3 regions of the Nitratireductor aquibiodomus genome follow, and region 2 is predicted to be linked to each of the others. Evidence: riboswitches for the same ligand, from Rfam matches in the RefSeq annotation. Region 2 holds a riboswitch; each other region holds the start of a gene.
What was found. Region 2 has a riboswitch for cobalamin ahead of BLW55_RS08245 ((2Fe-2S) ferredoxin domain-containing protein). Riboswitches for the same ligand answer to the same signal wherever they lie in the genome.

Region 1 (10,511 bases), 1.0 Mb from region 2:
GCGAAGAGCCGCGCCTCGCGCAGGCGGTGCTGACTGGAGCACGGCAAGCAGCGCTTCATGGCTGTCTGGGTCGTCCCTCTTCGGGGCGGGAGCATGCATCCCGTGAGTCCCGCTCGCCTGCTATTCGCCCATCCGCTCGGGATGGAAAGCACGGGCCAGTTTCTCCACCGCATCGATGGAGCTCGGCCCCGGCTGGCCCCAGACGGAATCGATCGTGACAAATCTTTCACCGACAATGCCCGGCACGTCCCCGATGGTCGGGTTCGCCTTCAATATCTCGATCCGCCCCTGGCCCAGCTCACCGGCAGGGTCACCGACCACCTGGCCGCCGGCGGTGCCGGAGTAATAGACGACGACGTATTCAGGCATACGCTCGGCGATCTGCTCCCAGGACACCTGACCATAGCGGTTTGCAACATCGCCAAAGATGTTCTCGCCGCCGGCCCGCGACACCACATGCGACAGCATGGTGTTGCCAAGAACGGCGCGTGGGGCGGCCTCTCCGCCGTTGAAGATGAACACCGGTATGGCGTCCGCGCCTTTGAGATCCTCTTCCACTGCAGCGAGCCGTTTTTCAATGTCAGCGATCAGTGCTTCGCCGCGCTCGCGCACGCCAAAGATGGCAGATACGGAGCGGATTTCAGCGTAGAGTTCATCGAAACCGAATTTGCCGAGATTGCAGCCTTCGGTGTTGAGCCGCGTCTTCATGCCCAGATCATGCAACTGGTCGCGCGTGTGGCGGCTTTCGCTGAAGCCGTCAGGATAACCGGCATAGACAAAATCGGCCTCCACCTCGATAAGCTGCTCGGTCGTGGCGACAAGCGGCGAAAGCACGGGAACCTCGTTATACGCCTCTTCATATTGCGGGCTGATCTTGAGGTTCGCCATATAGGAGGTGCCCGCCATGCGGTCTTCCAGCCCAAGCGCCAGCATCATCTCCGTTGCGTTGTTGCTGAGCGTAACGGCCCTTGCCGGCGGTGCGTCATAGGTGGTGGTGACACCGCAGTTCTCATCCGTATAGGGAAAGCCCGCTCCATCTGCGAAAGCAGGCATCGAAGCCGCCAATAGACCCGCGACCGCAAAAGCGCGGAGACCGCCATAACGCATCATGAATTCACTCCTTGCAAAGCCGGCTCATTCCCGGCGTTTTCGAATGGGGATGGAGAAGAGGCCTGCCTGTCGAGAGCCGGGAGCACCTCGGCAGCGAAGAGCTCCATGCCCCTGAGAGCCACATCGTTGGCGATCAAGCCATTGGCGCTGAACAGGCAGCGTATGCTGCTGGAACCCGTGCGTGCCGAAAGCGCGTGCAATTGCGCATGGCATTCCTCGGGTGTCCCCGCGATGGTGAAATCAGCCATCATCAAAGCGCGGCTGCGCGGCTCTGGCGGTGTCATCCCGCGTGCCAGCGCGCGTTCGGCACGGCGCGTGTTCAGTCTATCGAGAAGCGTGTCGACCCGCTCATCAGCTTCAGCCCGGGTCGGAGCAATCACCACATAACGAGAGAGCGACGAGGCCGTGAGCGATGCCCGCGACGCGCCATGCCGTTCAAGTGCGGCGTGAAACACGGGCAATTGCCGCGCCTCGTTCGGTTCGAGACTGAGCAGCAGCGGAAACCCGTTTCGCGCGGCGATGTCGACGGTTTCTTCTGAGACGCCGGCCACGTAGACGGGCGGATGCGGTTTCTGAACCGGAGGCGGTCCGACGGCGACATTGGCGAATTTCCAGGGTCCGGCATCGGCAGAGCAGTGCGGCTTTGTCCACGCTTCGATCATGATCCTGAGCGCTTCGCAGAAGCGGCGGTGCGCATCGTCACGCGAAATCTCCAGCGCGGTGAAAGTCGCGGGCTCCGTGCCACGTCCGATGCCCAAATCGACCCTGCCGCCGCTCTGAAAATCAAGCTGCGCGATCTGCTCGGCCAGCATGAGCGGGTGATAGAGCGGCAGGACGAGGATCGACGTGCCGAAGCGCAGCCGCTCCGTACGCGCCAGGATCTCCGCGCCGAGCAACAGCGTCGACGGATAGGGCAGCGCTTCCCGGGCGAAGTGAAACTCGTTGAACCAGATGCCGCCAAAGCCAAGCGCATCAGCGCGTTCGACGAGGTACATGAGTGCAGCGTGATCGCCCAATGCCCCCTCCCGCGCGAATCCAGCCAGATCAACGCGCATTCGGGCCACCTGCAGCAACCGACGGAAAAAGGCGGAAACGACTCATTTGAAATGATATAACATATCGAAGACGATCGAGCCCGTTAAATCGTCTTGTCGCCGGCAAAGCCGCGCCTGCATGCATTCTGATCCTCCTGCCGGCGCACCTCGTCCGGCGTTCATGGTCAATGCATGAGGCAGGTCTCCTGGCTCGCGGCTCGGACGTTCGCTCCGCCTTCCCGGCTCTGGCCAGTGGCATTGGAAGAACTTGCCGCTTACAGTTGCGAGGGCAGCCCCGGAATTGATCCCGCCAGGAGATCGCACCGGGTTCCCTTTTCATCCGCAGGATGCGGAACCGCATGCGGGAGCGACCCTAGCGGCGAAGCGGTCGCCGCGCAACACACCGCAGCCCGGTTCCATGACAAAATCATCGGCTGGGCCGGGCGAGCCTGAACGCCCTGCCAGTCCTGTGGCCGCGTTCGCTCCGAAGTCCGCCATCCATAGGCGAAAATCCAGGCCTTCCGCTGCATCGCCCTGGCATATCCCGGCGGAAAGCAACCGATGGTGGAACTAAAGCATCGGACCGAAAAGTGGAATCCGGTTTTCGGATTATTCCGATGCTCCATCAAGAATTTAGATCGTCCTTTGTGCGTGCGGATGAACGCACGGCGATCTAGTGTTTGATTTATAAATGAATGTATGCTTCATATATAAACATTGAGCACGCCGGTTGGATGGCTGCTCACCTCGGGGGGTGCAGTCGGGTGGACACGTCTCGTTTAATGGGCAGCTCTGATCGAGCGACAATCTGCGGGCAGAATGCCGGACTTCCGTGCGCCCTGACCTGCTTTCAGCCTGCAACCACAGGCTCTGCGTCGAGGCGGTCGGTGCTTTGACCGGGCGACTTCAGACGCTTTGGAGCGCCATCACGAGCATCGCCGGCTCAAACCATGCCGGGCGCACCATGCCGGTGACGACAGTAAACTGCCCGCCATCGTGGCCTCACAGGAGGTGTGGGGCTTTGTGATGATATTCAACACATGCCGATCATCAGTTTTACCGCCGTGTCCAGCAAGGAGGGCTGCCGGCGTATTCGTACATGCCGATCATCTGCATGAGCATTTCGTCGATCTTCGCATCGCCGAAAACGGAGCTGTCATGGCTCCGTAAACGCCCTGGTTCTCCCCCGCAATGAGGGGAGGGAGGACGGGAGTGCTCCGCTTCCTTCAAACGGAGACAGCGGGGCAATAACAGGTGCCTGATGCAGCTACACCGGGAGAAGCTGCTCATTTCTTTTGGGAGGAACCATGTTGAAACTATCCAGACTTCGCGCGCTCTCCATCGGAGCCGCTGTGGCCATCGCCGCCAGTGCAACAGCCACCCTCGCCCAGGACGTCCTGAAGTTCGGTCACGTCTACGAGGCTTCCACGCCCTACCATGCTGCGGCGCTTCGCGCGGCCGAGCTTCTCGAAGAAGCAACCGGGGGCCGCTACAAAATGGAGGTCTTCCCCGCATCGCAACTCGGGAAGGAAGCAGCCCTCAACGAAGCGCTTTCACTTGGAACGGTGGATGTGATCTACACGGGCGTTGCCTTTCTCGGGCAATCCTACGGCCCCATAAGCATTTCCGACTACCCCTTCACCATGCGTTCCTATGAACACTGGAAGGCCTATGTGAACTCCGACCTCTTCGATGAGATGAGTGAGGCGTATAACAAGGTTTCCGGCAATACGGTCGCGGCCATGACCTATTACGGTGCGCGCCATGTGACCGCCAACAAGCCGATCCTATCGCCGAAGGATATGGAGGGTCTGAAAATTCGGACGCCCAACGCTCCGGCCTATCAGATGTTCCCACGCGCCACGGGCGCAAACCCCACCCCGATGGCCTTCGCCGAGGTGTATCTCGCCTTGCAGCAGGGTGTGGTCGACGCGCAGGAGAATCCACTCCCGACGATCCAGTTCAAGAAGTTCTACGAGGTCCAGTCGAACATCAATCTGACCGGGCACATCACAAACTCGCTGGCGACGGTCGTATCGCCTGTGACGATGAACAAGATGGGTGAGGACGGCGCCGCTCTACTGGAGGCGCTCGCCACCGTGGCAACGCAGACATCGGATGAGATCGTCGCCTCGGAGGGAGAGCTGGCTGACTGGTTCCGCGACCAGGGAGTGACCGTGAACGAAGTGGATCGCAAACCATTCATGGAAGCCGTCGCGCCGCATCTGACGGGCGAGGATGTGCCGTGGGATGCCGCGATCTTCGAACGCCTTCAAGCCATTCAGGAATGACATCGGCCTGTGGGTCCGGCATTTGCCGGGCCCATTTGCGCAACGGGAGGACGCGCTGATGGCGCAGAACACCATGGTGCCGGAAATCGACTTCGACGCGATTTCCGCAGAGGACGAAGCGCATTTCGCAGGCTTTAAGATAAGCCTGGCGGACTACGCGCTTCTCGCAATCTTTCTTGCTTTATTTCTTGTTGTTTTTGTTCAGTTTTTCACGCGATACGTCCTCAACGACTCCATAAGCTGGACCGAGGAGGCCGCGCGCTATCTGCTGGTCATACTGGCGTTTGCGGGGGCGGTTCGCTGCCAGATCACCGGAAGCCATATCGTGCTGGAATTCGTCGACAAATATTACGGGCGCAAACTCGGCCTCGTGCATGTATTTTCGCTGCTGTGCACCGTGGCGCTGTTCACGATTCTTCTCTGGTCCGCCTGGGAGCTGATCCAGCGGACATCGTTCCAGCGAATGGTGTCGCTTCCTTTCCCGAAATACTACCTCCACGCAGCCGTGATGGCTCTGGCCGGCCTCAACGCAGTTGTGGCGGCCATGCAGCTCATGCTGCGCGTGAAACAGATGATACGGAGCTGACGGCAGATGGGCCTGACTATTCTCTTCGTTTCCCTGTTCTTCCTGATGCTGCTCAGAGTTCCCATCGCGTTTTCTCTGGCGCTCTCATCCTTCGCGTACATCCTCTATTCGGGTCTTCCACCCGTGGTGTTGATGCACAACATGGTCAACGGAATGGACAGTTTTCCCCTGCTGGCCATACCCTTTTTCATATTCGCCGGCGCATTGATGAATTCCGCCGGGATCACCGCCCGCATATTCGGCTTCGCGCGTGCCATTGTCGGGTGGATGCATGGCGGTCTGGGACATGTGAACATCGGCGCAAGCATCATCTTTGCAGGCATGTCCGGTGCCGCCGTGGCCGATGCCGGCGGGCTGGGCGCGATCGAGATCAAGGCGATGCGCGAGGCCGGCTATGACGACGACTTCAGCGTCGGTGTCACGGCGGCATCGTCGACCATCGGGCCGATCATCCCGCCATCCCTGCCACTGGTGATTTTCGGCGTCATGGCGTCCGTTTCCATCGGGCAGCTTTTCGTCGCCGGCATTGTTCCGGGCCTGCTGATGGCAGTGTCCCTTTCCGCCATGGTCTGGTGGAAATCACGCAGGAGGAATTATCCGCGCGACGTGGCTTTCCGACTGGACACGATTGCGAGCCGGTTCAAGGCAGCGTTCCTCCCGCTCATGACGCCCGTCATCATTGTCGGTGGCATCGTATCGGGCGCGTTCACGCCCACCGAAGCGGCGATCGCCGCCGCCGCCTATGCGCTTTTTCTAGGCGTTATCGTCTATCGTACGCTGACACCCAGGAAGCTCGCCGTCATCTCTCTCGAAACCATCGAGACGACAGCGGCAATCATGATGATTGTCGGGGCGGCGTCGGTGTTTGCGTGGATCCTCACCGCAAATCAGGTGGCGACGCATTTCGCCGAGTTTGTGCTGTCTTTTACGGAGAGCAAGGCGATGGTTCTGCTCCTGATAATGGTCGTGGTCCTGATCGTCGGCCTGTTCATGGAGACGATCGCAGCGATTTCCATTCTGGTTCCGGTTCTCATGCCGGTTGCCGCGCAGTTTGGTATCGATCCCGTTCACCTCGGCATTATCGTGATCCTAAACCTCATGCTGGGCCTGCTTACGCCGCCCGTCGGGATGGTTCTGTTCGTCCTGTCACGCGTTTCCCGGGTGCCGTTCGAGCAATGCGTCAGGGCCACGCTGCCTTTCCTGGTGCCGCTCCTTGCCGTGCTGCTTTTGCTGACGTTTATCCCGCAGCTTGTGCTTTGGCTTCCGCGGCTTCTCTATGGAGGCTGAGGCGGTGAGATCGCTCGCTCACATTTCATTGGAAACACCTTAAGACGGTGCCCACGAAACCGACCGAAGCTCAATTCAAGGAAATCGATCTTGTGCAGACTATTTAAAGCGCCACTCTTCTCCAGAGGTGGTTTTTTACAACCGCTTGATCCAAAACGGCCCCCAATCCCGGGAGCGAGTTGAGGAGCATCCGACCACCCCTCACATTGTCTTCCCAAGGGTTCTCGAGGATTGGCCGATAATCCGGCTCCTTCGCATAATCGGGAAAGCACTCCAGAACCATGAAATTGGGGATGCATGCGGATAGCTGCGCTGAGATCGCCGTGGCGAGCGTGCTTCCGTAATTGTGCGGGGCAACCCGTGCGTTGTGAATCTCCGCCAGTGCAGCAATTTTCTTTCCCTCCATCAGCCCGCCCGTATTGCAGATGTCAGGCTGGACAATGGAGATCGCTTCCGTTTCCAGCAGCGAATGAAAGCCAAAGCGCGTATAGACACGCTCGCCCGCCGCGAGAGGAACTGACGTCGTGCGGCCCACCCTCGCCAATGCACCGGGGAGAGCAGGATCCACCGGCTCCTCCACGAAGCATAGATTGAAAGGTTCCAGACGTTTTAGAAGCGGCAGAAGCTGATCGCTGGAAAGCCCACCCCCAAAATCGAGCATGATCGCAACGTCATCGCCGACGGCGGCCCGCAACTTCTCGACACGCTCGATGACAAGCGCGCTCTCGCCCTCGCGCAGGCTGCGGCGTGCGGGATGCCGGATCACCGTGACAGGATCGGCCATGCCGAGCGGATAGAGCTTCAACCCGCGATAGCCACGTTCCACCGTGCGCAGACCCGCCTCCGCAAACTCGCTGCCGCTGTTACAGCCGAGCCACCAGCCATTGGCATAGACCTCGAGCTCGGTTTCGATCGGCCCGCCGAGCAGTGAATAGACCGGAGCGCCGAGCGCTTTGCCCTTGATATCCCAGAGCGCATGATCGATGGCGCTGAGACCGGCCATGGAGATTGCGCCGCCCCCCTTGGTCCAGAAGCCCTGATCGTAAATGTCGTTCCAGATCAGTTCGACGGGCGAAGGGTCGCGACCGATCACGAGGCGTTCCAGCATCGCTGCCAGCATTTCGGCTGCCGCTGTCGTGCCGAGGCCGTAGGCAATGCCGGCTTCGCCCAGTCCGGTTATGCCTTCGTCCGTTTCCAGCTCCAGAATGACGGCCCGGCGGAAGCCCGTTGGTACGACATAGATATTGGCGGCGGTGATTTTCATGACACTTCCAGACAGGTTGCTCGCACCCGACTGTCGGATGTGGCGGCCGGCATCACAATGGAATTGTGGTCAGAGGCCTGTGCCCGGGTGGAATAGGCTTCTGCGGGGATATCATCCGAGCATGCTGGCAAGTGCGCGCTCTTCCTGCTCCATCTCCGCGATCAGCCAGTCGCGCACAAGCTCGACCACCGGGCGGATCGCTCGCTGGCTGGATGAAACGAGGTGATAGCTGCGGTCGGTGAGAATGACCTTGTCGCTGGCGCTGACAAGCATGCCGTCGATGACAAGACGCGAAACCACCGAAGTCCAGCCGAGCGCCAGCCCCTGACCGCTGAGCGCGGCCTGAAGCACGACCGAATAATCGGAAAAGGAAAGCTGGTTCCATGTCGCTGGTACTCTTCGGCCCGCTTCCGATGCGAACTCCGGCCAGCCGAACCAATGGTCTGGCAGGTTGATCAGAGTGTGCGGCGATGCCGGCTCATCAAAGGATCCGCGCTCACGTACATAACCCGGTGCTCCGATGGCCAGAACCCGTTCGGGTGCAAACCAGCCACCGAGCTTGCGCGCATCGTCCCCCACAGCAACGCGCAGTCCCAGATCGCAATTGTGGAGCGGGCCGCCCACACTTCCCGGCAAAAGCTGAAACTGGAGATCGGTGTTGGGGAATTCTTCCCGGAAACTGCTGTAGCGCGGCATCAGCCAATGGGTGGCCATGCCCGAGGAGATCGACAGCATCACCACTTCGCGGGTGTCGTCGCGCCCCTCAATCTCATCCAGCACGTCTTCGATGGAGTGAAAGGCGCGGGTGGTGACGCGGCTGAGTTTTTTGCCGGCTTCCGTCAACGCGAGGTTTGGCCCGGACCGTATGAAAAGCTTTTCGCCGATGTGTTTCTCCAGCGATGCAACCGCGTGACTGACCGCCGGCTGCGTGATGTTCAATTCGTCCGCAGCCTTGGAGAAATTTGAATGCCGGGCGGCGACTTCAAAAACGAACAACGTGCTGGGTGAGGGAAGGTGACGACGCAATACCATGAGTCAAGTTTATACTGAGGATGAATCTTTTCAACCTGTTTGAACGTTACCTTCCGTGGCAACGTGATGCTCAACTGATCGCAAGAGCGACAAAAAACAATAAGCGGAACGCTATGCTTGCGCACGATGGGACCGTGGCCGGGCTTTTTCCGAGAACAGAATAGAAGGTCCGGCAATGGGTTTGGACACGCAACGGCTGCGGGCGGAGACGCCGGGCTGCAGAGCTGAACTGGTTCATTTCAACAATGCGGGCGCCAGCCTCATGCCGCAGCCGGTCATTGAGGCGGTGGAGCATCACTGGGCCGAGGAGATCATGTCGGGGGGCTATGAAGCTGCCGAAAGGCACGCCGGGCAATTGCAGGCAACCTACGGTGCCGTGGCACGGCTTGTCGGTGGTGCTTCCGACGAGGTTTCCTTTTTCGACAATGCCACCCGCGCCTGGCAGGCTGCCTTCTTTGCCATGGACTGGCAGTCGGGCGATCAGCTGATCACAGGCCAATCGGAATACAACTCCAACATGATCGCCTTTCGCCATGCCGAAAAGCGACTGGGGATCGAGGTTGTACTGGCGCCAGACACCCCCGACGGAATTGTCGATGTGGCGGCACTCGAAGGGCTGATCACCGCGCGTACGCGCTTGATCGCCATCTCGCACATGCCCACCAATGACGGTCTGATCAACCCCGCACGGGAAATAGGGCAGTTGGCCCGCAGGCACGGTGTTCCGTTTTTGCTGGATGCCTGCCAGTCTGTGGGGCAGATGCCGATTGACGTGAAGGCGCTGGGCTGCACGATGCTTTCGGCAACAGGGCGAAAATATCTCAGGGGTCCGCGCGGGACTGGATTCTTATGGGTCGACGGCAATGCGCTCGATGCGCTTCGGCCCCATGCGCTCGACATCCAGTCGGCGCAATGGACGGATGTGGATCGTTTCCAGATGGCAGCAGGCTCCCGGCGCTTTGAACTCTGGGAACGCAATGTCGCGACCCAGCTGGGCCTCGGCGCCGCATGCCAGTATGCGCTGGAGATCGGCCTTGAGAACATCTGGGACCATGTTCGGGGCCTTGCGGCCGGGATGCGCGGAATGCTGGCGGAACTGCCAGGCATGACCGTTCAGGACCGTGGTGTGGAGAAGAGCGGAATCGTGACGTTTTTTCACGAATCCGTGCCGGCCGAGGTTCTGGTGGCAGCATTGCGCGACGAGTTTGGCATCAACACCTCGGTTTCCAACACCCAGTTGACCCGCAGGGCGCTGCGCGCCCGGGGCGTGACGTCACTGGTGAGAGCCTCGGTACATGCCTACAACACGCCGGAAGAGATAGAGCGGCTTGGAGCATCGCTGATGGCTCTGGCCGACGGGAAACGGAATTACAGGGAATTGAACGCAGGTCAGCCGGTTTGATCCGACCTGCTTCGGGGAACGACAAAACAGAGAAAAAGAGGAGAACGGCCATGACTTTCAAGCCGACAAGACGAACAGTGCTTACCGGGATGGGGATTGCCGGTGTTGCCGGTCTGTGCGCACCCGGACTGATCCGCCCCGCCCGTGCGGCGAGCGGCGAACTTAACATCTGGGCCTATGACGGCTTCATCACCGATGCGTTTCGCAAGCGGTTCGAGGACGAGACCGGCATTCGCCTGAACATCCGCACCGTCACCGATCAGGGTGAGCAGTTCAACCTGATGGCTGCGGAGGACGGCAAGTTCAGCGCCGATATCGTGACCTGCGCCGGGCATCGCTTCTACCAGTTCATCGATGCAGGCTTCCTTGCGCCCATCGACCGCGCAAAGCTCGGCAACTGGAACCGCATCGAAGACGAATATGCGAGCGCATCATGGGTCTCGCGCTCGGGCGAGCAGTGGGGTGTGCCGCTCGTGGTGGTCTCCACCGGTCTTCTCTATAACAC
Region 2 (10,511 bases):
GGATGGCCACTGGAATGACCCTCGCCCGCGGATCGCCATGGCTGGCGACGAGATCGTCATGAGCGATCCGAAGGCCGGTCTGGTTCGGCGAATTGCCAAGGATACGCTTCAGGAAGCCGGAACCATCAAAGTCGAGGGCATGCCTTACAACATCGCTGTCGCAGGCGGCAGCGGCAAGGTTCATGAGGGAGAGGAAGGCCACGACCACAGCCATGATGGCGGTCACGCTCATGACAAGGGGCACGACCACGCTCACGATCACGGCGACGAGAAGGTCTACAAGGGCTATTTCGAGGACAGCCAGATCAAGGACCGCCCCCTCTCGGACTATGCAGGCGACTGGCAGTCGGTCTATCCGCATCTGAAGGACGGGACGCTTGATCCGGTCTGGGAGCACAAGGCTGAAAACGGAGACAAGACCGCCGACGAGTGGAAGGCCTATTACGACACGGGCTACAAGACCGATGTCGAGCGGATCACGATCAAGGGTGACGTCGTCACCTTCTACCGCGACGGCCAGCCAGTTGAGGGCCACTACGCCTATGACGGCTACGAGATCCTGACCTATGAGAAGGGCAATCGCGGCGTCCGCTTCATCTTCAAGAAGACGGAAGGCGACGACGACGCGCCTGCGTTCATCCAGTTCAGCGATCACAGGATCGCGCCCGAGGTGACCGACCACTATCACCTCTACTGGGGCGACGATCGTGCTGCCATTCTGGAAGAACTGACGAACTGGCCGACCTACTATCCGTCCTCTCTCAAGGCCGATGAGATCGTTCACGAGATGATCGCGCACTGATTAGGTACGCTTCTTTCAATGAACCCGCGCCCGGCTTCCAGCCGGGCGCAACCTTTCGATCATCCCAAAGTCAGGGGACTTGCCATGCTCGACACAGCCAAACCCTCGAACCGCCTTCCGGTGTGACCAGGTTCCTCGGCGCGCGGGACAACGCTTTTCAACCAACAAACATCGTGCGCCCGACAATCGACTGACGGCATTGGCGCCTTGATCGTGGAGGCTGAGCAAAACGGCTCAATCGCGATTGACAAGTGGAACACAATTCGAGACTTTCGCCGCGTCAAGGTTCTCCCTGCCGGCATTGCCGGGAGGGAGCTAAGAGGGAATCCGGTGACCTTTCGGGGAATGCCGGAGCTGACCCGCAACTGTGAGCGGAGAGCCGCTTTGCCATCGATGTCACTGGCGTTTTAGCCGGGAAGACAGGCAAAGCAGCGATGACCCGCGAGCCAGGAGACCTGCCTGACCGCATAGAGTTCCGTGGCCGGGGATTGCCGCAGGAGCGCGCACTCTGTGTCCGGTTCGCAAGAACTGAACACGCGCGACGTCTCCGGATCCCCGTCTGCATCGCAACGGGGGTTTTTGATTGGAACGGGCTTCAACGTCAGCGGACACAGGCCAATACGACCTGGGGGACAGACATTCCCTCAAAGGCCAGGCTGTCCTTCTTGTGGCAAAATCCGCATTTGCCGCCGCACCGTATGCTGAAATGCAGCGACTGGCGCGCATGGCCGCGCGCCTTCCCGGTGTGGCGCAGGCCACGTCATGCTTTTCCGAACAAGGTCAACCGTCGCTGCGGGAGGCGCTTCTCGATCTTCGTGACCGCAGTTTCACATCCATTCTGATCGTTCCGCTGGTGCTGCCGATGGAGCCTGGCTTCATGAACTGGCTGACACGCTCGCTAAAGCGCTGGCAGACGGAGGCTGCCGGCGGCTGGCCACCGATACGCGTCACCCGCGATATTGCGCAGGAGCGGCATTTCGAACCCTTGCTCGCCGCCTTGATCGAAGGCGCGGCCATGGCCCCCGACATTGTTCCTGAAAAAGAAAAACCCGCGGCGTCCTTGGTGCCTGCACAGAAGCGGCGCGTCCTGGTCTGCGAAGGCGGAGCCTGCAACGCCGCCGGGGCGGACGCGATCTGGGGACATCTGCGCAACGAGCAACAGCGCCGCAAGCTGCGCGCGTCGGGCTCCGGCACGATGACCGCGAAATCCACGTGCCTCGGCCCCTGTGCGCTCGCCCCGGTGGTGCAGGTGTTTCCCGAGGGCACGTATTACGGCGGCGTTACAGAGGCGGCGATCGACCGCATCGTCGAAGAGCATCTGCTCGGTGACCGCGTCGTCGACGAGTTCGCCTATCACCCGACGGGACGCAAACAGCGCCTGCGCGACAATACCCATTCCGATCCAACAGGAGACTGACATGAGACACATTACCCGCGCAGCGCTTGCCGCGCTGATCGCTTCTTCCAGCATGCTTGCCCTGCCGGCAGTTGCGCAGGAGGCCATCCAGGCTGGCGCGACCTTCATTGCCGCCGCGATTGACCCAACCAAGGGCTCTTCAAGCTGGGCGTTGGTCAGCCATGGCATCGGTGAGAAACTTTTCATGGTCGACAGCGAAGGCAATCTCGTACCCGAGCTGGCCGCAACGGCCGAGCGTACGGGCGATTTAAGCTGGGCCGTCAAGCTCGCGCCAGGCCGCTTCTTCTCCGATGGCTCGCCTGTCACGGCGACCGCGCTGAAAAAGGGTTTCGACCACACCTTCGCCAATCTGCCGGCAGCCAAATCCACCGGCGGCATGATCGAGTTCGAGGCGCTGGACGATCTCACACTCGCGCTCACCACCGAGCGACCCGTTCCCCTGATCGCCGCTCTCTTCGCCGAGTGGCCGCTGATGGCCTATACCGTGAAGGATGACGGCTCGTTCCTGTTCACCGGCCCCTATGCGGTGGAGGCGTTCAATGTCGACCAGAACCTTAAACTCACGCCCAATCCGCATTTTCCCGGCGCGGAAAGCCGCTCACCAATCAACCTACGCCGTTTCGGCGACGCGCAAACGATGGCGCTGGCCTTCGAGGCCGGAGAACTCGATCTTGCCTTCGGCCTGCCGTCCGAAGGTCTTTCGCGTCTGAAAGCCAATCCGGATCTCGCGGTCAAATCCTTTCCGGTCGGCTACCAGTATTTCGGCTTCATCAACACTGAACGACCTTTCACTTCCGACGTCAGGGTGAGACAGGCAATCGACCTTGCCATCGATCGCCAGGAACTGGTCGCGGCGATCAATGCAGGCTCGCGGGCCACCGGCGCCTTTGCGCCTTACTTCCCCTTTGCGGCGAAGGAGCCGCGCGTAACGGATCTCGACCAGGCGAAGGCTCTACTGGCTGAGGCCGGCTGGGCACCCGGCAGTGACGGGATCCAGGAGAAGAACGGCGAGACACTTTCCATACTGATCGTCACCTATCCGCAGCGACCGGACCTTGTCACCATGATGCCGGTGGTCAAAGCGGCCCTCGCCCGCGTCGGCATTGCCTCCGATACCAGGGTCGTTGAGAACATCGGCGACTATGCTGCCGGTGGCGACTTCGACATTGCGCTCTGGGCGCAGCATACGGCGCCCGCAGGAGACCCCGCCTACTTCTTCAATTCCATGCTGAAGAGCGATGGTCCGCTCAATCATTCGCGCTACAAGAGCGACGCGTTCGACGCGATCATTGCCGAATTCTCGACGGCGGGAACGCTGGAAGAGCGCACGGAGATTGCGCTGGAGGCGCAGGAGCAGCTTTATAGGGATGCTCCTGCAACCTTCCTCGTGTCACCGAGCTGGCATGTCGGCCTCTCGCAGCGCCTGCCTAATTACAAGCCGTGGGGTTCAGACTATCACGTGTTCCGACCGGAGATGGGGGAGGCGCGCTGAACGAACTCGCGTGCTGGAGCATACGCTGAGATTGGGCTTGCGTGCGGCCGCCAGTTTACTGGCGGTCTCCGCGCTCGCCTTCCTCGTTGTCGCTCTGATGCCGGCCGACCCTGTCGAGATCGCCATCCGCGCGTGGAACCTGCCCGCCAATCCAGCAACGGTCTCGGCGATGCGCGCCGAATGGGGGCTCGATCAGCCGCTGGCACAGCGCTATTTCAACTGGCTCGCGGGCTTCGTCACCGGCGACTGGGGGCGCTCGTTCCGCACCGGGGAGCCTGTCTTTGACGAATTCATGAAACGCCTGCCACTCTCGCTTACGCTCGGCATTTCCGGCCTGGTGCTCGCGGGGGTACTGGCGGTGCCGTTGGGCTTCGCTGCCGCTCTGCGGCCGCGGGGCATTGCTGACCGTTTCAGCCGCGGCCTCGCAATCAGCGTGCAGGCGGTGCCTGCCTTCTGGCTCGGACTGCTCCTGATCTGGGTGCTTGGCGTCAAATTTCAGCTCATACGACCGTTTTCGGGCGGGCCATCGATTTATGCGCTGGCCATCGTCCTCATCGCACTGCATTCAATTGGTCTGTTTGCGCGCATCTACCGGCGCGACATGCTTGAACAGACCGGGCAACCCTACTTCCGCACCGCTATCGCCAAGGGACTGACCCGTAGGCAGGCAATGTGGCATCACTGCCATTGCAGCGCGCTCTATGCAATGCTGTCGGCAGTGCGCTCCGAGGCAGGCTGGGCGATCGGCACGACGGCAACGCTGGAAGTGCTGTTCGGTCTGCCGGGTGTCAGCCAGTTTCTGGTGCAGTCCATCAGCGCGCGCGACTATTCCGCTCTGCTTGCCTACATCATGACTGTCGCCGTCTGGATGTTGACCATGAACGCTGCGATGGAACTCACGATGCGACGGCTGGACCCGCGCTCGGCATGAGGCGCACAGTAGTTTTCACGCTGCTTTTCGTGTTCGCCATCTCCCTGCTGGCGGGAGGCTTCTGGCAGCCGCACGACCCCGACGCGGTAGACATCCTGTCTCGTCATCAGCGTCCGTCGACTGAACACCTTCTCGGTACCGACAACCTTGGCCGAGATATCGCCTCGCGCATGTTTGTCGCCGGCTGGCGCACGGCTCTGGTGGTACTCGCTGTAGGCACTGTCGGCTTTCTCGGCGGATCGCTCCTGGGGACATTTGCAGCGATCCTGGGCGGCGGGACCGAACGGTTGATGCTGCGCTTCTGCGAACTGTTCATCGTGGTGCCAACCTTGATCTGGGCCCTGACGGCTGCCGCAATCTTCGGGCTCTCGCCTTTGTCCGCTGGATTGGCGCTTGGGCTCGCAGGGATCGGACCTTACGCCCTACTCGCCAATTCATTGACCCACCGCACACTGGCCCTGTCCTATGTGCAGGCGGCCCAGGCACTGGGCGCTGATACGCCACGATTGGTGGTGCGGCACGTACTGCCCGACACGCTGCCGATCATGTTCACCCATGTGGGCAGCAATGCCGGACAATCGGTGGTGAATTATGCTTCGCTTGCCTTCATCGGACTGGGAGCAGACCCGTCGAAACCCGACTGGGGTTCCATGCTGTTCGAATATCGGATGTTCATTTTCGATGACCCCATGCTGATGATCTGGCCCGGTCTGGCAATCGCATCGATGGCAACTCTGATCAACATGGCCTTCGACGACGTACGACCTCATGAAGCCCGGTGAACTGGCCTATACAACAGCCGCTCTCGCGCTCGGCCAGTGTCCGTTTTCGAGCAACGGGTGCCTATACCTGCGCGACCGAAATGGGGGCAGAGCAGGACCGAAACGATACTTTCAGTCTTGAAACCTGCACCACGTCTGCGAAGCTATGCTAAGGACATTCGTCTGGCGACTTCGAACAATCGCCGCGCACGGTACAAGCTCAACACATTCGCAACCGGATAGCCCCACTCGGTAATCTTCGCGACAGCATCGCGCTTGAACGCATCGCTGAAATTGCGAGTGCCCGTCAGGGCCTCATTCCCTTAAAGTTAGTGAAGAAGGCGTCCACAAATCCCGGGGGGCAATTCAGGCCCCGATGATCGACAATGCTCGGCAACAAACGCGTATTCGATTTACCCTTGAACCAGTTGAGAAGTCGCGCGTTCTTTGTGTCGCAGACTTATCGGTGAAACGGGGGCGCTGATGGCTGAGATATTGCGCTCCCTCCGGGGCAAGGTTCCTCGCCTCTCCAGAAGAGTCACCGGTGCGAACATCGAAACGAGGCTGGGCGCGCCGGTGCTTCCGAGGCCATCCGGCTCTCAAAATCCCTGGCGATGTCTTCGACCGTGATCTCTGAAAACTGTTGCCTGATGTGGGCCTCAGCCCTCTCCAGAGTTGCCTTCACACGTTGGTCAACGGCCTGCTCCACATAGCACTCAGCCTTCTCCCTGCCTGGGCCAACGTTGAAGAGTGACGGTGCACCCAGCGCCTCATAGACATCCAACAGCGTCAGCCTGGACAAGGATCTATTCAGGACCCAGCCGCCGTTTTGCCCGCGTTCGGCGGACACGATACCCGCCGAGCGAAGCCCGGACATCATGCGGCGCACCACCACGGGGTTGGTCCCGAGCATCTTGGAAATCTGTTCCGAAGTCGGGCGCTCTACATGCCGATCCATATGGATAAGAACATGCAGAAGACGAGATATCCTGTTGTCGCGCGGCACGTCGGTCCTCACCGGTCGTTGAATGTCTGCAGAGTATCGGACCGAAACGTCGAATCCACATTCCGGATACGTCGATGCTCCGACAATGATTTAGACTCTTCCTACGTGCCCGAACAGACGCATGGCGATCCTGGGCCTGGCTCTATCACATCAGAAGAATTGTAACAATCAAAGTTCTTGAACTCGCGGCAGGGCGACTATAATGTAACTCATAGAATTACAAAATACGATATCCGCCCTGGGTGCCAGTTCTGACCGCGCCTTGTTTCCATCGCCGACCGACCAGCCCTGCTCGAAAAGGATACACAAATGACCTCCGCCAAGGTTTCTCAAAAACCTGCTCAGGCCTCGCGGAAAGGCTTCGTTCATCCGGAAGCAGATCAGGAGGCAGGGGAGCAGGCCCAGGGATCGAAGACAATGCTGTCGCTCCAACGGCATTGGCAGGCAGCATGCTTTCTGTTTGGCGCGGCTTTCATAAACCTGCTCGACACTACAATTGTAAATTTGACCTTGCCCTCGATACAGGCCGAGTTCAATGCGACCGACACCGCAATTCAATGGGTTCTTGTGAGCTATGTACTGGCCTTTGCGGGAGGACTTTTGCCGTTCGGCCGCTTCGGCGACGTGTTTGGACGCCGTAAACTGTTCCTGTGGGGGCTCGCTGGATTTCTCGCAAGCTCGGCGCTGTGTGGGCTGGCGCCGAACATGGAAACACTCATCGCCGCGCGCCTGTTCAAGGGGCTTTCGGCCGCAATCATGCTCCCACAGGTTTTGGCCATCGTGCACGCGACCTTTCCCGCGCACGAGAAGGGCAAAGCCATCGGCTACCTCGCAATGGTCAGCAGCCTTGGAGCGCTGGCAGGACCATTGATCGGAGGAGCGATCATCTCTGCCGATTTCTTCGGCCTTGGGTGGCGCATGATTTTCCTGATCAACCTACCAATCGGTGCAATCTCTTTCTTTGGCGTTTTACTGTCCCTGAAACCTCTACCGGAGGCCGAAACCCGCAAACCCGACTGGCTTGGTGCTGTGCTTTTTGCTGGTGGGACAATTGCCCTGATGTACCCTTTAATCGAGGGGCGCAGCAGGGGATGGCCGCTGGAGATATTGGTACTCTTTGTCATCTCTCTTGTACTTCTTGCGTTGTTCTGGGGGCGGCAACACAAGCTGGCCGAACGCGGCCGGTCGCAATTGGTGCCGGCGAACCTCCTTCAAAGCCCCCGATTTCTATCGGGACTGGCCAAAACAACACTGCTCTTCACGGGGCTGGCCGGTTCGGTCGTAATCCTTGCAATCGTGTTGCAGACAGGCTTGGAACACTCGCCTGCCAGTGCAGGGCTGATACTTGCGGCTCACCCGCTCGCCGCCATGGCCGCGTCTCTGTCGACCGGCCGACTGGGAGCGCGGCATCTGCAGAAACGTATTCTGTTTGGATTTGCAGCATTGTTTTTGGGAATGCTGTTGATGCAAAGGCTCATTGCCCTTGAAGCTTGGCCTCTGGTGTTGTGGGGACCTTTGACGTTAATCGGCGCCGGTGCAGGAACAGCGATCGTTGCTCTGTTTCAGTCCATCCTGCGTGAAGTTGAAGCATCAGATGCCGGTGCAGGTTCCGGAGCGTTACAGGCACTTCAACAGGTTGGTATTGCCCTCGGCATCGCCATCCTCGGACAGATCTATTTCTCGTCTCTGACGCAGGCAGACGCCCCGCAACTCCATGTGTCGGCATTTCAGAACGTGCTCTGGTTGCCGATCGCCATCTATGCGGGGCTGATCGCGATCTCGCTGCGTGCCGCCCTGAAGGAAAGCAGCAGTGATGCTTCTTTCGAGGCCCACAAAAGCCCTGACCAGTCACGCCCGTGATCTCTCTGGTTCAAAAAAAGGCCGGCTGGCCTTCCTCCCCTACAGAAGGACAATCATATATGACTTCCCGTACACTCAGGATCCTGTCAGTCTCATTCTTCTTCCTGGCAACAGCGGCTTCATCACTTGCCGCCCAGAAACAAGGAATGTCGCACCAGCACCTCAAGCCTGAAACTGCGGCTCTGATTGAACGCCTCAAGTCGGGCGGGCATGTTCTTGTGGTTCGTCATGAGAGAACAAACGCCTTCATTCCGGATGATCGTGAGTTTGAGATCGGAAGTTGCGAAACCCAGCGCAATCTCTCCGTCGCAGGCCACGCGAATGCCATGGAAAACGGCGCGGTCATCCGCTTTCTGAACCTTCCTGTCGGAAATGTTTTCGCGAGCCCCATGTGCCGCACCCTTGAAACCGCCCGTCTGATGTTTGGCCGGGTTGAAGCCAACGAGGCACTCTTTGGCAGGGGAACAGACCCCGACACCGTGCGGAGCACCTTTGAGGCTTTGATCCTGGAAGGAACGCGCCAAGAGCAAAACACGGTCCTTGTTACCCACTTGGGCACATACTCTGCCGCGCTGGGCGGGCACCTGGCCGAAGGCGACACTGCGGTGTTTTCTGTTTCCGACGGTAAACCAGAGTTTCTTGGCGTCGTACCCGCCAACGGTTGGAATGACGTCATAATCGACGCGACAATGCACTCTGGGCGCATGGACGCCGCACCCAAACACAATTGACGCGCCCTTCTTCATCGATGCATCAAAAAGGGGCGTTTCGATAATGAACGCTGACATATTCAAAGAAATTCCCAAAACAGAGCTGCACGTCCATCTTGAAGGCTGCCTCGAGCCTGAGCAGGTTATCCGGTTTTCGGCTCGCAACAATGTGAAGCTCGAACAGGAAACGCTGGAGAGGCTGAGAACCGAATACACCTTCGACGGCCTCAATGACTTCGTTTCTGTAATGGGGCGTAATTCGGCAACCATTCAGACCGAGGAAGACATTTACGAGATCGCCTTCGGGTACCTGAAGCGTGCTGCCGAAGACAATATCGTTCATGCGGAGATGGCGTTTTCCCCGCAGGGCCCGGCGCAACGCGGCGTGCCCTATGAAGCAGCGTTCAATGGTATCATATCGGCCTTCAAGGATGCCTATCGCGATTTCGGAATCACAGGCGGGCCGATACTGGCCTGCCTGCGGCATCGCCCGGTCGGCGAGGCGCTCGCCATGCTCAAGAAATACGCCAGGACCTATCGGGACGACGTGCTCGCCATCGGGCTGCACGGTGCAGAACTGGGCTATCCGCCGGGCCTGTTTGAGGAGTGCTTCGCCTATGCACGAACCATGGGATGGAAGGCGGTCGCGCATGCCGGCGAAGAAGGCCCCGCTGACTACATCTGGCAAGCCATCGACATATTGCAGGTCGATCGCATCGATCACGGAGTGCAGTGTGAGGTCGACGATAGGCTGGTCGAGCGGCTGGCGGAAACGGCTACGCCCCTTACGGTTTGCCCGTTGTCCAACATTCATCTCAAAGTGTTTCGCGAGCTCGCGGAGCATAATTTTCTAAGGTTGCTCGACCGCGGCCTGAATGTGTCCATCCACACGGATGATCCTGCATATTTCAACGGCTATCTAAGTGAGCATTACAGAATTTTGCACGAAGCGGGCGTTCTCGACGAAGCGACACTTGCTCTGGTTCAACGCAACGCATTTCGCTCGGCCTTCATGGATAGAGAACGATCAAGCCAACTCATCAATGCCTCGGATCAGATGAGCGAATAGCGTGACTGTGGCGGCATCTGCTGCTGCCATTCGTTTCAGGCATGCTGTTCGGGCTGTCAATGAGGGCCGCATCGAGGGAGGTGATGCAGTTTTTCCGGGTTTCGTGTTACATAGATTGCCGCGATCCTGCCGTCATTGACCAGAATGGCTGAAGTCTGGACGATGCCGCCGGCCTCGATTGTGATGAAGCCGGGCAGGCCGTCGATTGTGGCATAGCGGACGAGGCGCGATGGCGACCGTGCAAAGTAGCGGGCCAGCCCCCTGAAAAATTTCAGGGCGGCATTGATCCCGGTCAACGGAGATGTGGGGGCTGCAATCCGACCGCCACCATCCGTATAGATCACTACGTCCTTCGTCAGAAGGCCGTTCAGGGCCTGCATGTCGCCGGTTCGGGATGCCGTGTAGAAGGCGGCGGCCAGCGCTCGCCCTTCCTCTTTGGTGGCGCTGAAGCGGGGCCGGGCCT
Region 3 (10,511 bases), 730 kb from region 2:
ACGACGAAGACCGACACCAGAGAACAGCCTAAAAGCAGATCGATGTCGTTGTTGCTGGCCGCCTCCACCAGCGTGAAGCCAAAACCCTGATAGCGGAACATCACTTCGACGATGACGACACCCGTCAGAAGCCAGGGGAACTGCAGCATGATGACCGTGAAGGGCGCGATCAGCGCATTGCGCAGCGCGTGCTTGATCACCACGGCGCGAAAGCCCAGCCCCTTGAGGCGGGCGGTGCGGATATATTGCTGCGTCATCACCTCCACCATGGAGGCCCGTGTCATGCGCGCGATATAGCCGATGCCGTAAATCGCCATCGTCATCACCGGCAGGGTGAAATTGTAGAAGGAGATGCCCTGCCGCGTGGCTGTCGCGGCCGAGCCGTTCAGCCAGCCGAGCCATGAGGCGAAGATGACCGCAAAGATCACGCCGGACACATATTCCGGTGTTGCCGTGGTGGCGATCGAGGCGACGGAAAGCGTTCGGTCCGTTCGCGTACCCTCCCGCATCCCCGCAAGAACGCCGATCAGAAGTGCGACGGGAACCATCACCACCATGACCCAGAACATCAGGATGCCGGTGGCGCCTAGCGCCGGAAAGAGCTTTTCGGCCACAGGCACCTTGAACTTGGTCGAACAGCCAAAGTCGCCCTGAAGTATGCCGCCGTAATAGGGTTCCGCCGGTTCGTCGCAATAGGAAAACCGCGGTGAAGCCACCCCGGTTTCCGGATCGATATTCGGCTGTTTCTGCACGACGCCAAGCCACTGGCCATAACGCACGAAGAAATTCTGGCGATAGCCATTTTTCTGCAGCCAGCTCTCGAGTTGCTCCGCCGAGGAGCGCATGTCGAGCTGGCTGATCGCGAGCTTTTTGAGGTTCGGCTCCAGATTGACCAGAAAGAAAACGACAAGGGTCAGACACAGCATCGTCAATGCCATGACGCCCAGACGTCTCAGAATAAACCCAAGCACGGTTTCCCCTTCCCCCGTTGACGGAGGTTGTTATTGATTGCCTGCGCAAAAGGGGCCTTTCGGCCCCTTCAGGTTCTTGTCTCAGCCCTCGTCGAGCCAGACCTTTTCGAGATCGATCTCAAAGGTCTGGTGCATGCCGTGGTTTTTCACGGCCTCCACCGAGTGATTGTAGAGCTTGCGCCAGTAGGGCTGGAGAATGATGCCCGAACCCTGGATGATCTCCTCGATCTGCTTCATCACCTCGCGGCGATTGTCCGGATCCGGAATGGCCAGCGCCTCCTCGATCAGCTTGTCGAGCTCCGGATTGGAATAGGCGGATTCGTTCCACGCCTCGCCGGTGCGGTAAGCGAGCGCCACCACCTGGATGCCCAGCGGACGCATGTTCCAGTTGGTCATGGAGAAGGGATACTTTGTCCAGTCGTTCCAGAAGGTGGAGCCGGGCAGCACCGTGCGCTTCACCTTGAAGCCGGCCTCGCGCAACTGGGCGGCGATGGCGTCGCCCGTATTCTTGTGCCAGTCCTCGTCCACGGTGATGAGTTCGTGCTCATGGTCCATCTGGCCGGCTTCTTCCATGAGCGCCTTCGCCTCGTCCAGATTGCGCTCAAGCTTCGGCAGCTCTGCATATTCAGGATGGATCGGGCAGACATGGTGGTTCTCGGCCACCTCGCCGGCATTGTTGTAGCCAAGCGCCAGAACGGTCGTGTTGTCCACGGCGCGCTGCAGCGCGCGGCGCACCTTGTCGTCATCATAGGGCTTGTTGTTGACATTGGTGCGGGCCACGATCGTTGTGGCGGTTGTGACCTCTGACTTCACCAACCCGAGGGAATCGAGAATATCCACGAAATCGGCAGTGGTCTCGTAATTCGCGTGGATTTCTCCGGATTCAAACGCGCTGACGGTCGCGGACGGATCCGTGCCGTAGTCGATGAACTCGATGCCATCGAGATAGGCTTCGCCGCCCCACCATTTGCCGTCGGCCCGCTTCTTCAGCTCCACCCGGTTGCCGACCTCGTAGGACACGAGCTCAAAGGGACCGGTGCCGATGGGATTGGCAACAAAATCGCGGCCCGTCTCGTCAAAGCTCGGATGAACGATAAGGGCCGGATAGTCCGACATGCCGGGAATGATCGAAATATCAGGCGCCGACAGGTTAAGCTTCACCGTCATGTCGTCGACCTTTTCGATCGCGCCTTCGCGCGCCTTCTTGGTCTCCGGATCGACGAGCGAGGCCATACGGGCCGGCATGGAATTGCCTTCCACGGTCTGGTCGCACCAGCGGTTGAAATTGTAGATCACGTCATCTGCCGTGAAGGCATCGCCATTGTTCCAGGTCACGCCCGGGCGCACATGGAGAATGTATTCGGTCGCATCCTCGTTGACTTCCCAGCTTTCGATAAGCTTGCCCTCGAAGGTGAAATCGCGCGTGTACTTCACCAGCGGCTCAAGCGTCTGGCGCATGGCGTTTGCGATCTCCGACCAGTCGGCCGTGCGCGGGTCTTTCGGGTCCTTGATGAACATGGCGACACGCAGCGTGCCGCCCATTTTCGGCTCCTGCGCCATGGCCTGCCCGGGAGCGGCCAGGCCCAGCATTCCATAGGCTGCCGCCGTCGATGCGCCGAGTGCGCTTGCGAGCGCAAGAAACTCACGCCGGTCCATTCGGCCGGATCGTGCCTCATCCGCCATTTCGGCAACGCGGGCCGGCACCTTCTCGCCATTGCTCTTGAAAAACGTCATCGACGCACTCCCGTTATCTACCGTTTTCGGTTCTCGATTAGCATTTCCCATCCCGCCCCCGATGTCAAAATTCCCCAGGGTTCGGAAAGCGAATTCTGCAACTTTTTCGACAATTCCAATGACGGATTTGCGACAGTATTGCCGCAAAAACTACACGAAGAGCCGATTCTGCAACAAGAGCCACCTTACCCTCATGACAAGCACTGACCCGAAGCAGCACACTTGGCAGACCTGCGCGCACCTGCCGATTGACGCTGCCGGAGCCAGTTGCTAAGCGATTTCGGTTCGCTTGAGGTGCTCCGGCAGGTGTCCGCCCGCCGGAGGAAAAGGGAACACGGAACGGTCATTCTTCATGTGACCGCAGCCGTGGCTGCTCCCGCAACTGTGAGCGCTGAGGCTCCTCCAATGCCACTGGGCGCAAGGCCCGGGAAGGCGAGGCAGCCGACGAAGCGCGAGCCAGGAAACCTGCCTCAGGCCGTCACCGACCGGATGCGGGACGCTTCCGGGGCTGTGTTTCTCGCAGTGGTGGCGATTGTCATCGCTGGCGGGGGGATTGAAGTCAGGCGTCTGTCGCTCTCCAGCAAACCGGAAAAACTTGGTTCTGGAGCACACGCATGCGTTCAAATCGACACCGAAACTCTATCCTGTCCAGCACGACCGCGCTGATACTGGGCTTCTCCACGCTCACCGCGCAGGCTGAAGACTTCGAGCTCGACACACTGGTCATCACACCCAGCCGCACGCCAACAGAGGCTTCCAAAGTGGGCTCCACGGTGGAAGTGATCAGGCGCGAAGAGATCGAAGAGCAGTCTCTGCCGCTTGCGGTGGAATATCTTGACCTTCTGCCGGGTGTAAGCCTGTCATCGCCAGGGGGCGCGGGCGCGGAGGGCAGTCTGTCGATCCGCGGCGCGCCCCGCCGCTACGTGAAAACCCTCTACAACGGCATCGACATTTCCGACCCGACCAGCACCCAGGTGCAGACATCCTACCAATATCTCCTGTCCGGTGGGCTGCAGAACATCGAAGTCCTCAAGGGCTCACAGAGCACCCTCTACGGCTCCGACGCCATTGCGGGAGTGATAAGCCTGTCGACACTGGACGACGTCGAGCCCGGCATCACCCACATCCTTCACGGCGAAGGTGGCTCGCATGGCACGTTTGGTGGTTCCTACGGTTTCAGAGCTGGCAGCGAGCAGTCGAAACTCTCCATCAACGCCACGGGCTTCCGCACCGACGGCATTTCGGCCGCAGCCTCCGGCACCGAGCGCGACGGCTACGAGAACATCACGTTCGATGCAAACGCCGAACATGCGTTCTCCGAAGTCTTCTCCGTCTTCGGGTCGGCGCTTTATATCGACGCAGAGGCCGAGTTCGACAATCAGGGTTTCGGCACTCTTCTGCCGAGTGACAATCCAACGGCCACCAACCACAGCAGACAACGCGCAGGCCGCGCCGGTTTCAATCTCGACCTCATGGACGGCCGCTTCCGCAACACGGTCTCCGTACAGGCCTTTGACCTCGAACGGTCGATTACCGGCACGGGCTTCGATGGAAGCTATAATGCTCGCCGCTACAAGGCCGACTATCAGGGCGCTTTTGACGTCAATGAATGGCTGGTCGTTCAGGGCGGCGCAGATTACGAACGCCAGAACGCGGTCTTTCCTGCCGGCCTGTTCAATCCCGAGATTGATTCCAGTTTCTGGATTGCCGGTGTCTGGGGTGAAGCCATCGCCACACCGCTGGAAAACCTGACGCTGACCGCCGGTGTCAGACAGGACGAACACAGCGAATTTGGGGGGCACACCACATATCGCGCGACCGCGTCCTATCTTTTCAATGAGACCGGGACGCGCCTGCACAGCTCCGTGGGAACCGGCTTCCGCGCCCCCAGCCTCAACGAACTCTTCGGTCCCTTCGGCGCAAACCCCAACCTTCGGCCCGAAACCAGCTTCGGCTTCGACATCGGCGTTGAGCAACGTTTCTGGAATGGAGCGGTGGTTGCCGATCTCACCTACTTCCAGCTCGAGATAGACGATCTGATCGGCTACACGACGCACTATGAGCAGATCGCGGGCACGTCGCGCCAGCGCGGCGTCGAGGCCTCGCTCCGCTATGCCGCGACCGACTGGCTGATCCTCACCGGCGCCTACACCTATACACACTCGGTGGATCAGAACGACGTTCGCCTGACGCGCGTGCCACGCCACGAAATCGGCCTGACCGCCAGCGTGAAGCCCGCAGAGAAGTGGACAATATCGGCATCTGCCAGGGCGGCTATGGATACGGTCGACACCGGCGGTTTCGAGCTTGACGATTATCTGCTTGTCAACGCCAGGGTCGCCTACAAGCCGACCGAGGACACCGAACTCTATGTCCGCGCGGAAAACCTGCTTGATCAGGATTATCAGACGGTACGCGGCTACAACACACCGGGCTTCGGGGTCTTCGCTGGCTTCCGGGCAAAGTTCGCTCCCTGATGCTGGGGAGTCGGAAAAGCCTCCCTCGCCTTTCCGGCCTTGCTTTTCTGGCCGGCGCGCTTCTTGTCGCGCCGGTTTCGGCCGCCCCAAAACGCGCCATGTCGCTCAATCTGTGCACTGACCAGCTTGCCATGACGCTGGCCGGGCCGGATCAGCTCGTCTCCGTCTCCTTCCTTTCGCGCGAGCCGAGCCTCTCAATGCTGCATGAAGAAGCGCAGGCCTACCCGGTCAATCGCGGACTTGCCGAAGAGGTGTTCCTTGAAAAGCCCGACCTCGTGGTCACCGGCACCTACGCGCTCCACAACACGACCACCCTCTTGAAAAGGCTGGACTTTCATATCGAGGAATTTTCGTTCGCACAGACCCTCGAGACCATTCCGGGCGAAATCCGCCGTATGGGCGCGCTCCTCGGTCAGGAAGAGAAGGCCGAAAGAATAGCAGGCGATTTCACAGTCGAACTCGAAGCAATTGCCGCACGCCAATGCGACAGGCGCCCCACCATGATCGCCTACGATCAGAACGGCATCGCGCCCGGCAGCGGCACGCTGGCTGATTCCGTGATGCGCGCCGCGGGCTTCGCCAATCTGGCCGCCGATCTCGGTGTCGTCGGTATGGCACCCTTCCCCCTGGAACAGGTGATCGCCGCCCGGCCGGACGTCATCAGCATCAGCAGAAAACAGGACGCGCCGACACTCGGCGAACACGTGCCGCGTCACCCGGCGATTGCCGCCCTTCCCGAAACCCGCATCGGTGCATTCGTGCCCGAAGGCTCCCTGTCGTGCGGTGCCCCGGGAGTGATGGAAGCCGTGCGCGCGCTGGCCGCACTTCGCGCCGAGATCGCCCCCTGCCCGCAGGACGCGACGCAATGAAGCTCTCCACGTCGCTTGCACTCCTCGCACTCGCGCTGTTCGTCGTGTCGCTGCTGATCGGTCCCGCCGAACTGGGCCTCGGGAACAGCATAACCGGCCTTTTCGCCGGCGGCGGCGAGGCGGCGGCCATCATCATGCGCGAAATCCGCCTGCCGCGCGCCCTGCTCGGCCTTGCCATCGGCATATCGCTCGGGCTTTCCGGCGCGGTGCTTCAGGGGTTTTTGCGCAATCCGCTGGCGGAACCCGGCGTGATCGGTGTGTCCTCCATGGCAGCGCTCGGCGCGGTGGTGGTGTTTTACTCAGGCCTTGCCGGAAGTTCGCTCTATGCCCTTCCTGCCGGCGCGCTGATCGGGGCGCTTCTCGCCGTTCTGATCCTGCTCGCCATCGCCGCGCGCCAGGGCTCGACGCTCACGCTCATCCTCGCAGGTGTCGCACTCTCCAGTCTCGCGGCAGCGCTCACCTCCCTGGTTCTAAACCTGTCACCCAACCCCTTCGCCGCCTATGAGATCATCTTCTGGCTGCTGGGTTCTCTGAAGGACCGATCCATGGAGCATGTGGCACTCGCCCTGCCTCTCATGGCCTGTGGCTGGCTCCTGATCGCACTGTCGACCCGCGCCATCGATGCGCTCTCACTGGGCGAGGAAGCGGCCTCCAGCCTCGGCATTCACATGGGCCGCGCACGCTTCCTGATCGTCGCCGGTGTGGCGCTCTCCGTTGGCGCGGCAACGGCGGTCGCCGGCACCATTGGCTTCATCGGCCTCGTGGTTCCGCATCTCATCCGCCCGCTGACCAGCCGACTGCCAAGCAGCCTCCTTCTGCCTGCCGGCCTCGGCGGTGCTGCACTTCTGCTCGCCGCAGACATCGCCGCGCGGATCGTCCTTCCGGCCGGCGAGCTCAATGTCGGCGTTCTGACAGCACTGATCGGCGCGCCCTTCTTCCTGTGGCTCGTTGTCCGCGCCCGCCGGGAGATGCTTTGATGAACCTCCACATCGACAGTTTGAGCGTGAAGCTCGGAAAGAGGCAGGTTCTTGATGCCATCAGCTTCGACATTGAACCCGGACAGGTGATTGGCCTTCTGGGGCCGAATGGCGCCGGCAAATCCACGCTCATGCGCGCGCTGAACGGGCACATTGCCGCCGAGGGCGCCATGCAGCTCGGCGAACACGATCTAGCGGCGATCGGCCCAGCCCAACGCGCCCACCTCATCGCCTATCTGCCGCAGCAGAGAACCATAGGCTGGCGTCTTTCCGTTCGCGATCTCGTGGCGCTCGGTCGCCTGCCATGGCGTGGCTTCGGCCAGCGCCCGAATGCCCGGGACGAAGCCGCGATCGCCCGCGCCATGGCAATGGTCGACATTGCGCCGCTGGCCCGCCGGGTCGCCACCGAGCTGTCGGGCGGCGAGCAGGCCCGCGTTCTGATGGCGCGTGCAATCGCGCAGGAAACACCGCTCCTCATCGCCGATGAACCAGCCTCCGGCCTCGATGCCGCGCATCAGATCATGCTGATGCAGTCGTTGAAACGGCTGGCCGCCGAAGGAAGGACCGTGCTGGTCTCGCTCCACGATCTGACGCTCGCTGCCCGCTGGTGCGATGAGGTCATACTTCTGAACGAAGGGAAACTTGCAGCGCTCGGTAAACCCGAAGCCGTGCTGTCGCAGGCGAATCTGGCAAGGATCTACGGTGTGACCGCCCACCGCGCCCATGACGAAAACGGCCTGATCATCGCACCGGTCGGGCTTACGGACACGTCCTCGTCCGGTTAATCGGCCACGCGTTTTTCCATCGCTGCCCTGGCGTTGAGGAGCCCGTCGCCAAAATCCTCGTCACGACCCGGATCGCCAAGGTCCACCGCAGTGGTCCGCAACAGTTCCGAAAGCGTCTCCGGGGCAGCGTCTCCGCCAGCGTGGATAAGGTTGGCAATCGCTCCAGAGACAACCGCCGCTGCAAAAGACGTGCCCGTGACGACATCCATGCCGCCGGGGATGGGGGCCACCACATTCACGCCCGGCGCCGAAAGATCGATGTAGCGACCGCGATTGGCCTTTCCCATCACCCGGTCATGCACATCCGTTGCCGTCACTGCGATCACACCATCATAGGCCGCTGGATAGCCGAAAGGCGCGCCGGGGCCGTTGTTGCCGGCAGCGGCAACAAGCACGACACCCCGCGCCATCGCATTGCGGCAGGCGGACGAGAAAAGCGGGTTCTCCGGCCCGACAAAGCTCATATTCACGATCTGCGCGCCCTCTTCCACCGCCCAGTCGAGCGCGGAGAGAAGCACATTCGTGCTGGAGATACCGCCCTCGAAAGCCCGTGCATGGAGAAGCCGCACGCCGGGCGCCATGCCGCGAAACGGCCCGCCGCCGGCAATCAGGCCAGAGATGGACGTGCCATGCTCCCGGTCCTTCACCGCCATGTCGGGAAGCGCATCAAACATGCTCCCTATGCGACCGGCAAGGGCAGGATGTGCCTCCTCCAGCGCCGTGTCGATCACGGCCACGCTCACATTCTCGCCGCTCACCGATCCCGCATCGAGCGCAATCCGCTCGAAAGCGTAGTTCACCACAGCGGCAGCCTGCTGAAGCTGAAACACATGGTTCGGCACACGATCTGCCAGCCGGCCGTCACCCTCGAGCTGCGCAAGCACAAAGGCCACCGGACGCCCGTCAGGGATGCCAAGCCGGGCTATGGTGCGCCCGAGCAACCCGGAGGCACGGGCCGAGCGTAGCTCCAGACCGAACTGGGCGGCCACGGCGGCAGCCACATCCGCATCGCCGTCAAGAGTGACAAGCACCTCGTCCGGCACAAAAACCCCGGAGATGGCGCGTTGCGGCGCGACAGGTCTGGCAAGCGCCCCCGCTCCCGCCGTCGTGGGAGGAGATGCTGCTGGGCCAGTGCCGCCATCCGAAACATCGCCATTTGTTGAAGGCGCATCCCCGGATGTCGCGGGCTGCGCCGGCGCAGCCCCGCCCGTCCCCGGCCCAAAAAGCTCCGCCAGCATCGGCGGCAGATAGACCACGTGCCGTTCGCCGGAGGCTGTGCGCGCCTGCGTTTCACCGTCCGCAGCCTCGGCTGGTGCGGTGGTCTGGGCATGCGCTGTCATTGCCAGTGGGGCTGTGATGGCGATAGCCGTCAGGATGCGTGAAACGAACCTAGTCATCGCCCGGTCTGCGTCCGATGACGACGGTTTCCACGAATTCAGCCTTTTCGAGCCCGGCAACAATTGCGTCGTATTGCTCCGCCGTTTCGGCGGGCACAAGAACACGGTAGAGCCCACCCGGCAGCGGTCCGGCGGCGATCTCGGCACCGCTTGCCTCCAATAGTGCCGAGACATCGACCATGGAGGCATCCGCCGCAAATGTCACGAAGGCGAAGGGTGCATCCTCGCGATCCGCACCGGCCACGGAATATTGCTCCGTCTGCGAAAGATTGAGCCAGACCGTCTGGCCGACGAGAATGGCGAGCGCCAGCCCGGCTGCCACCCACGCAGCCTGCACCGGCAGTGAGGGAAGAAGGCCGGCCAGTCTTTCACGCAGCGAGGGCCTAACAGCCCTTTCCGGCCCCGCCTCTTCGGCCAGCGCCTCCGAAAAACGCGCCAGCGCATCGGCCGGCGGGTGGACCGCCTCATTGTCGGCAACGGTCGCCGAATACTCACCTTCGGCTTCGGCAAGCGAGGCCATGGCCTGCGGGTCGGATGCAAGCCATTCCTCGACCTCGCGCAGTTCCGCGCCCGATAGCGTGCCGTTCAGAAAGAACGGCAGCAGCGCCTCAAGCCGGTCGCGGCGGTTTGATTGTGCGTTCTCGCTCATGGCCAGCCTCGATCATATCCTGCCGCCTGCAAGGCTTCTCCAAGCTTCTTGCGAGCGTAAAACATTCTGGTTTTCACAGTGGCAACTGGCACGGAAAGGATTTCGCCAATCTCGGACACCGATTTGCCGTGATAATATGCCAAATCCACCACGGTGCGATGTTCTTCTGACAGCGCGTTGACGAATGAGCGCAGCGCCGCCGCCTTGTCATCCTTCATCGTTGCAACCTCGGGCGTGTCGGCGCTGTCTTCAATTGCCTCCGCCTGCCCGTCATCCAGCGCGCTTTCCCGGCGCTTGCGCAAGGCCGAAAGCGCCTTGAAACGGGCGATGCCAAGCAGCCAGGTGGAGACCTGAGAGCGTGCCTCGAAGCGCGGCGCCTGGCGCCACACCTCCAGAAACACTTCATTCGCAATCTCGTCCGCCATGGTTTCCGATCCCGTCTGGCGCATCACGAAACGGAACACCCGCGTGTGATGCCGCATGAACAAGAGCCGGAGCGCCGCCCTGTCGCCGCGCGCCGTTCTGGCCACGAGTGCAGCATCGGATGTCTGATCCGAACCACTCATGACCGGCCCTTCGACAATGTGTCGCGCGACGGGACGTTTCGGTTCATCGCTTCCCCCAGTTTCTGAAAAGCTAGTCCATTTGCGGT

Region 1: linked by a shared signal. The riboswitch ahead of BLW55_RS13190 (LLM class flavin-dependent oxidoreductase) and the one ahead of BLW55_RS08245 ((2Fe-2S) ferredoxin domain-containing protein) in region 2 are both predicted to bind cobalamin.
Region 3: linked by a shared signal. The riboswitch ahead of BLW55_RS04830 (TonB-dependent receptor plug domain-containing protein) and the one ahead of BLW55_RS08245 ((2Fe-2S) ferredoxin domain-containing protein) in region 2 are both predicted to bind cobalamin.

What each region holds. Positions count from the first base shown of each region.
Region 1 is NZ_FNSL01000001.1:2,753,738-2,764,248, reverse strand. It holds gene BLW55_RS13200 (FecCD family ABC transporter permease) at 1-99, opposite strand, end outside; gene BLW55_RS13195 (ABC transporter substrate-binding protein) at 121-1,053, opposite strand; gene BLW55_RS13190 (LLM class flavin-dependent oxidoreductase) at 1,107-2,126, opposite strand; cobalamin riboswitch at 2,324-2,519, opposite strand; gene BLW55_RS13185 (sialic acid TRAP transporter substrate-binding protein SiaP) at 3,452-4,435, shown strand; gene BLW55_RS13180 (TRAP transporter small permease) at 4,494-5,021, shown strand; gene BLW55_RS13175 (TRAP transporter large permease) at 5,034-6,308, shown strand; gene BLW55_RS13170 (mandelate racemase/muconate lactonizing enzyme family protein) at 6,412-7,572, opposite strand; gene BLW55_RS13165 (LysR family transcriptional regulator) at 7,684-8,604, opposite strand; gene BLW55_RS13160 (aminotransferase class V-fold PLP-dependent enzyme) at 8,780-10,006, shown strand; gene BLW55_RS13155 (ABC transporter substrate-binding protein) at 10,057-10,511, shown strand, end outside.
Region 2 is NZ_FNSL01000001.1:1,741,996-1,752,506, forward strand. It holds gene BLW55_RS21095 (ZinT/AdcA family metal-binding protein) at 1-802, shown strand, start outside; cobalamin riboswitch at 1,069-1,279, shown strand; gene BLW55_RS08245 ((2Fe-2S) ferredoxin domain-containing protein) at 1,509-2,219, shown strand; gene BLW55_RS08250 (ABC transporter substrate-binding protein) at 2,221-3,711, shown strand; gene BLW55_RS08255 (ABC transporter permease) at 3,749-4,642, shown strand; gene BLW55_RS08260 (ABC transporter permease) at 4,639-5,424, shown strand; gene BLW55_RS08265 (RrF2 family transcriptional regulator) at 5,942-6,409, opposite strand; gene BLW55_RS08270 (MFS transporter) at 6,719-8,269, shown strand; gene BLW55_RS08275 (histidine phosphatase family protein) at 8,329-9,000, shown strand; gene add (adenosine deaminase) at 9,044-10,048, shown strand; gene BLW55_RS08285 (sigma-70 family RNA polymerase sigma factor) at 10,105-10,511, opposite strand, start outside.
Region 3 is NZ_FNSL01000001.1:1,016,487-1,026,997, forward strand. It holds gene BLW55_RS04820 (ABC transporter permease) at 1-971, opposite strand, end outside; gene BLW55_RS04825 (ABC transporter substrate-binding protein) at 1,053-2,705, opposite strand; cobalamin riboswitch at 2,981-3,192, shown strand; gene BLW55_RS04830 (TonB-dependent receptor plug domain-containing protein) at 3,320-5,182, shown strand; gene BLW55_RS04835 (ABC transporter substrate-binding protein) at 5,182-6,051, shown strand; gene BLW55_RS04840 (FecCD family ABC transporter permease) at 6,048-7,028, shown strand; gene BLW55_RS04845 (ABC transporter ATP-binding protein) at 7,028-7,813, shown strand; gene BLW55_RS04850 (S8 family serine peptidase) at 7,810-9,210, opposite strand; gene BLW55_RS04855 (anti-sigma factor) at 9,203-9,859, opposite strand; gene BLW55_RS04860 (sigma-70 family RNA polymerase sigma factor) at 9,856-10,425, opposite strand.